2 linked regions of the Glaciimonas sp. PCH181 genome follow. The protein of the gene in region 2 interacts with the protein of the main gene of each other region in a pairwise test. Links are inferred from orthologs where the notes say so. Each region holds a gene or a part of one and is shown on either strand. Other genes may lie near its edges. The genes, in order: C7W93_RS10325 and C7W93_RS23360.

Evidence for each region.
Region 1: the proteins of C7W93_RS23360 (region 2) and C7W93_RS10325 interact in binary tests that used the Escherichia coli proteins (3 or more experiments, as listed by UniProt). The link is inferred for Glaciimonas sp. PCH181 from one-to-one orthologs.

Annotation. Positions count from the first base shown.
Region 1 is NZ_PYFP01000001.1:2,240,459-2,244,226, forward strand. Bases 37-3,480 are described here. They hold C7W93_RS10325 (DUF4118 domain-containing protein), read right to left. Parts: upstream 3,099-3,480; coding sequence 237-3,098; downstream 37-236. Other genes in these bases: kdpE (two-component system response regulator KdpE), read right to left, coding at 37-227. Outside these bases: more of kdpE, read right to left, coding at 1-36. UniProt on the Escherichia coli protein: Member of the two-component regulatory system KdpD/KdpE involved in the regulation of the kdp operon. KdpD may function as a membrane-associated protein kinase that phosphorylates KdpE in response to environmental signals.
Region 2 is NZ_PYFP01000006.1:51,825-55,048, forward strand. Bases 157-3,056 are described here. They hold C7W93_RS23360 (PTS sugar transporter subunit IIA), read left to right. Parts: upstream 157-1,318; coding sequence 1,319-1,795; downstream 1,796-3,056. Other genes in these bases: queF (NADPH-dependent 7-cyano-7-deazaguanine reductase QueF), read left to right, coding at 157-348; C7W93_RS23355 (hypothetical protein), read left to right, coding at 502-1,110; hprK (HPr(Ser) kinase/phosphatase), read left to right, coding at 1,899-2,849. In the rest of the region: more of queF, read left to right, coding at 1-156; RNase adapter RapZ, read left to right, coding at 3,091-3,224. UniProt on the Escherichia coli protein: Seems to have a role in regulating nitrogen assimilation.

The sequences.
Region 1 (3,768 bases), on a different replicon or contig from region 2:
TTCGACCATTTTCTAACATCAAGAATAAAATCGATCCCATCGCCATCCGGCAAACCAAGATCCAAAATAATTAAATTAGGCTTCCGCGTCCCGGTATCAATCAACCCCCGGTGCATCGTATCCGCCTCATAAATTTGCCACCCCTCATCCTCCAGGGCAGCACGCACAAAACGACGAATTTGCGGCTCGTCTTCGACCAAAATAGCAACAGGCTGAGATGCACTCATGATAAATAGTTAGTTAGATAAATCAACCGGATTAAACTCACCTTCTTCCGGCTCCGGCATGCTAGGCGGCACACCCAACGGAATGGTAAAGGTAAATGCAGCGCCCGTATTTGCATCAGCATCCGCACCAGCAGCGGCATGCAAATCAGGATGCAAACTTCCCCCCCCACGCGCATGAATAGTCCCACCATGCGCCTCCACAATGGCGCGGCAAATCGCCAACCCCAACCCAACCCCCGGCTTGGCGGATTCACGTTCACCACGGGTGAACTTATCGAATATCGCCTCCTCCATGCCGACCGGCAATCCCGGCCCATGATCCGAAACAGTCACCGACAAAAACCGCCCCGTCACCACCGCTGATAAATCAATCGTACCCGCCAACGGCGAGAAAGAAAGCGGCGCATATTTTGCTGCATTTTCCAGCAAATTACACAACACCCGCTCAATCAGCACAGCATCAAACCGAACCAGCGGCAACGTATGCGCAACGTGCGTCTCCACAGTATGTCCACCCAATGCAGAAGCGCTGGCGCGCAACGCGCTACCCACGACTTCTTCAAACGGCTGCCACTGCAAATTCAACTTCACTTCCCCACTTTGTATCCGCGCCATATCCAGCAAATTCGTCACCAACGCGCTCATCCGCAACGTCTCATCATGCAACGCAATTGCCAGGCCCTGCTGTGCGCTTTGCAACGGCGGCTTAGCCAACACCAACGACTCCGACAAGCCAATCAACGCCGTCAACGGCGTGCGCAAATCATGCGACAACGCTGACAATAATGAGTTCCGCAAACGCTCCGATTCCATCTTGATCAACGCATCCTGCGCCACCTCGACATAATGCACACGCTCTAACGCGATCGCTGCCAATGCGCCAAAAGTATACAGTTGCTGCTGCTGCTCGGGAATCAAAATCCAGCGACGACTATGCGGCAAAATCGCCAACACGCCACGCGTGCGCATCGGCGCAATCAATGGCAAATAAAGATAATTACTAGCCGGTAATGTATCGGTCCCAATCCCCGCATTCTTCGCATTATCAAACGCCCATTGCGCAATACCGATATCTAAAGATTGATGATCGCTATCATCAGAACGAATGTCATTTTGCGTGCCAGCCACCTGTAAACGCCCGTCCATATCCGGGACCAGCAACAGCGTCTGCGCATTAAAAGTGCGTTGCAAAAATGTTCGACTAGTCTCAAATACCTGCTCAGTTTGCAGCGCCCCGGCTAGCTCCCGAGAGAACTCAAACAATGCCCGCGAGCGTGCCTCCCGATGCGACGCGACACGGGCCTGATACCGCAAACCGGTTGTTAAATGCGTGATGATCAAACCCACCGCCAGCATCACGCCAAACGTCATCAAATACTGAAAATCACTGACCGCAAATGAGAATCGCGGCGGCACAAAAAAGAAATCAAACGACGCAATACTTAAAAATGCCACGGTCATCGCCGGGCCGCGTCCAAAGCGCACCGCGATCAATATTTCTGCCAACAAATACAGCATTACGATATTCGCCAAATCGAAGTAGGGCAATATCGGCGTCGCCAATAACGTCACCAAAATAGTGGCCGCAATTGCCCACCCATAGCCCCATACCCCGGCCTTACCAAGTAGCTGCTTTGGCTTGACAGAATAACGCTCGGTCGAGGCAGTGACAGAACCGCCCTTGCCCACCGCACGGATCGCCGGCTGACCGATTTCGATCAGATCGATATCCTTGGCCTCGGCAGCCAGTTTTGCCGCGAAATTGCTTTGCGAAGACCAGAGCGCCTGCCAGCGCCATTGGCCGTAATGCTGACTACGTCCGACGATGATTTTAGAAATATTATTACTGCGGGCAAAATCCGTAATCACCTTGGCGACATCGCCCCCCGACAACACCGCCGTCGTTGCCCCCAGCGCCTGTGCCAATTTAAGCGTTTCTAAAATTGCCTCGCGCCGCGCCGATGGCAGCCGCTGCAAGCGCGGTGTTTCGACATACACAGCGCGCCATTCGGTATTCAATTGGGTCGCCAGCCGCGCGGTACTGCGAATCACATGCTCGGCGTTAATCGTCGGGCCGATGCAGGCAAGCAATGCGGCGTCGGTTTGCCAGACGGTGCCGATTGATTTTTCAATGCGATAGGCCTGCACATCGCCTTGCAAGCGATCGGCGGTACGGCGCAAAGCCAATTCTCGCAATGCAATCAAATTGCCTTTGCGAAAAAAATTGCGAGACGCGCGTTCTGCTTGCGGCTGCTTATAGACTTTTCCTAGCCGTAATCGGGCCAGCAATTCATCGGCAGGAACGTCGACTTGCACCACTTCGTCGGCGGCATCGAAGACAGTATCGGGCAGGGTTTCGGCAACGCGAATACCAGTGATGCCGCCGACGACATCGTTCAGGCTTTCCAGATGCTGAACGTTAAGAGTGGTAAATACGTCGATGCCTGCGCTGAGCAATTCTTCGACATCCTGCCAGCGCTTGGGATGGCGTGAACCGGGTGCGTTGGAATGCGCCAGTTCATCGACCAATATTAACGACGGCTTACGTTCCAGCGCGGCATCGAGATCAAATTCGGGTAATTGTTTATCACGATAAGAAAGCTGTTTTAGCGGCAAAGTCGTCAGACCGGTGAGAAGTCCGGCGGTATCGACTCTGCCGTGGCTTTCAATGACCCCTGCTAATACTTCTCGCCCTTCGGCTTGGAGTTTATGGGCGGCGGTCAGCATGGCGTAGGTTTTTCCTACTCCGGCGGATGCACCGAAATAAATCCGTAATTTGCCACGCGTTGCGAGATTTTGTGCGGCTTGCATGCGCGCTAGCAAGGCGTCAGGATCGGGACGCTGATCGTTGCCGGGATGGTTGGAGGACATTTGATTTTTGGGCGTTTTTTACTAGGGTTAGTAATATCAATTGTAGAGTTAAATTGCAGGTTTTTCTTACTTAGTTTTAGGGAGTTTTTAATTGTGAAATTTGTGTTGGGTAAAAACATCGGAGCGGCATATTGGAGCGTGTCGGCTATTCAGGAATTAAAACGAACCAAACTACTTTGATCCAATCTTAACTACGCTGATAGTTGTGCAATACCCTTCACATAAACTATCGACATCCCCCACAACATTGAGGACCGGCGACCAATTACCGTCCTCAAAAACAAATAAGGAAAAAATGCCAGGCGCCATCTCAACATATTCCGCCACTTACATTGATCATTCTGACTACAGCAACACAACAGCAGGAAAAGCCCGTAAAACCGCTAAGAAAAACGCCAGATGCGCCGAAATTAATCGTATCCATAATTGCTCCGCAAATTTGAAGCCAGCCCCGCACCAGACGCATAACCTCACCAAGTTACTAATTAAATGTACGATAGCGACCCAACTAATCCCCTCCTCACAAACGGAATCAACCAGAACTAATAAATCGCTCAGCGCGATGGTGAATACCAATCACACAATTCGCACCAACGAAACACGCAACGCAGATTACCCAGGTCGTCCCCACAAAAATAGTCAATCTCAACACGGCATCCATGTTGCGGTG
Region 2 (3,224 bases):
AAAACCGACCGGCATGCTGTGCCGGTGGATGAAACGCTAGTATCACACTTGCTTAAATCAAATTGCCTGGTAACCGGCCAACCGGATTGGGGCAGCGTACAGATTCACTATATCGGCACGCCTATTGATCAAGAAGGTTTACTTAAGTATTTGATCAGTTTTCGTGACCATAACGAATTCCATGAGCAATGCGTTGAACGCATTTTCATGGATATCATGCAACACTGCGCCCCGCAAAAGCTTTCGGTCTATGCGCGTTATACCCGTCGAGGCGGATTAGACATCAATCCGTGGCGCTGCAACTTTTCTGGACCACCGCCGTCCAATCTGCGTCAAGCGCGTCAATAACACCTATTGGCGCGCAGTTTTTTTGCCAAAATAGTTATAAAAAAACATTTTCCGCACCGGTTCGGTTTGCGCGAGCGCGCACGCCTGCCAGCTGGCATTTGCCGCGCGAAAACATTATTTTTTAACATTCCCTATACGTCTTACGAGTCCGATATGCCCCGAAAATTTCTTTCATCCTGCCTGGCAGCCCTTACCACTTTTCTGTTGCTGTCGACAGCGTATGCGCAAGAAACTACTACTGAACCAGCCAGCACGAACAGCACTACCGGCAGCGTCGGCTGGTGGCAACAAACAAAAGACCGGCTCGGCAATATCGCCGACAATGGCGCTGAAGAAGTCTATCTTTCCGGTTATGCCTATCATGGCCGCAATACTTACACACCAGAGCGCATTAGAGAACTAAACGAGAAGGCTTGGGGTATCGGCGGCGGGCGTACCTTCCGAAACGCTGATGGAAACGACGAATCACTCTATTTTTTCGGCATCCGCGATTCCCATTTCAAACCGCAATTGATGGCTGGCTACGCTTACGAATGGGTCTTTAATGTCCCTAAAACGCCGCTTGAAGTCAGCGCTGGTTACACCGCCATGCTGGTGAGCCGTCAGGATTACTTCGGCGGATTTCCATTTCCACTACCTTTGCCTCTGGCTGGCATCGGAACAAAAAAAGCTAAATTGATGGTGTCTTACGTGCCGCGCCTTTCAGGAAACAAAGGTAACGGTGACGTTTTGCTGATATTTGCACGCTTCCAAGTTCAATAGAGCGCAGGCCTATCGTTACTTAGCCATTTTGCAATAACTAATCCGTCGAAGTTTGGCTCGGTCCATCAGGGAATCGCATAAAATAAACGAAATAATCCCCTATTTCGCTGCGATTCTGCGCAGCAGGCAGACTCTTGAGTGCTAGGCACCAAATTCAGGCCTATAATTCTGCTCAAGATCCCTATGATGCAAAAAACCACTTCGTAAAATGACTAATCTTGCAAAAATCCTGCCAGCACAAAATATCGTGCTGGATTTGGAAGTTTCCAGTAAAAAACGTGCCTTCGAGCAAGCTGGACTAATTTTCGAAAACAACTGCGGCATTGCCCGTTCCACCGTTTCCGATAACCTGTTTGCACGTGAGCGCCTGGGGTCTACCGGCCTTGGTCACGGCGTCGCCGTACCGCACGGGCGGGTTAAAGGTTTAAAGGCGCCGCTAGCAGCTTTTGTTCGACTGGCACAGCCGATTCCGTTTGAATCGCCGGATGGCGAACCGGTTAGTTTGCTGGTATTTTTGCTAGTCCCGGACAACGTGACGCAGCATCATTTGGAAATCCTTTCCGAAGTCGCTGAAATGTTCTCTAGCGATGCTTTCCGCGATATTCTCAATACCGATCCTGAGCCACTTTCAGTACATGCAAGGCTGGTGACATGGCAGCCGATGAATACCGAAAATGCATCCTAAAATACGGCAAAATACGCCATAATCGATTAGCCCAAAAAGTCTGGGATGACATTTCGACTCACTTAGCGATTAGCGACTAGCAGAACGCACCTCGACCTTTCTTATGCCCTCAAGCACTCCGCTCTCCATTCAACAACTCTACGAAGACAATCGCGAATCGTTGCAGCTAGGCTGGTTTGCCGGCTTCCCCGGTGGCGAGCGATTGATTTCGGGTGATGCGGCATCCGCTGCTGATCAGGTCGGCCATCTGAATTTGATCCATCCCGGACGAATTCAAGTGTTTGGACATCAAGAAACCCAATACTACAAACGCCTGTCCGAAACCTCGCGGGCCTATCAAACCTCAGAATTAGTGGCTGGCGTGCCGCCCGCATTTATCATCGCGCAAGGATTGGCAACGCCGCCCGATATTCTGGAAGTCTGCGACGAAAAAAATATTCCTTTATTTTCGACGCCGTTGCCCGCAGCGCAAGTGATCGATTATCTGCGTGTATATCTGTCCAAGAAACTGGCGCAGCGTATTACGATGCACGGCGTTTTCATGGACGTGCTTGGCGTCGGCGTCCTGATCACTGGCGAATCCGGTCTGGGTAAAAGCGAACTAGGATTGGAACTGATCTCGCGTAGTCATGGTTTAGTCGCCGATGATGCCGTCGAATTTGCAAGAATTGCGCCCAACATGATCGAGGGACGCTGCCCGCCGCTGCTGCAGAATTTGTTAGAAGTACGCGGCCTTGGCTTGCTTGATATCAAAACCATCTTCGGCGAAACTGCGGTCCGTCGCAAAATGCGCCTGAAACTGATCGTGCATTTGGTACGCCGCGCAACACTCGAAGAAAACTACGAACGTCTGCCGCTCGATGCCCACTACGATGATGTGCTGGGCTTACCTGTTCGCAAAGTGATCATTCCTGTCGCAGCCGGTCGCAATATCGCGGTATTGCTCGAAGCAGCGGTGCGCAACACTATTCTGCAATTACGCGGGATTGATACCCTCAAAGACTTCATTGCGCGTCAGCGCGCAGTGATGGATAGCGAGAGCGATATCTACTAACCGTAGTGCAACAATTGTGCATCTGACAGTCATAATAAAATGGCCCATCGATAATTTTCGATGGGCCATTTTTTTGCAATCCAGATAATAATGGCCTTGTCATTGCTCTGAAATTAATAGACTTTATAAGAGAACAATTTTGGGTAATTTAAGCGCGTATTTCGCTAGCAAATAACGGCAATGTTCAGCCAATTTTTTCATAAACCGTACTTCAAAACAACTGTTACGGTATGATAAGTCCATGCGCATAATTCTCATCACCGGTATTTCCGGCTCTGGCAAATCAGTCGCCCTGCGCGTTCTTGAGGACGCTGGCTATTTCTGTGTCGACAATCTGCCGCCGACATTACTCCGCGAACTAGTTGCAACCCGCAT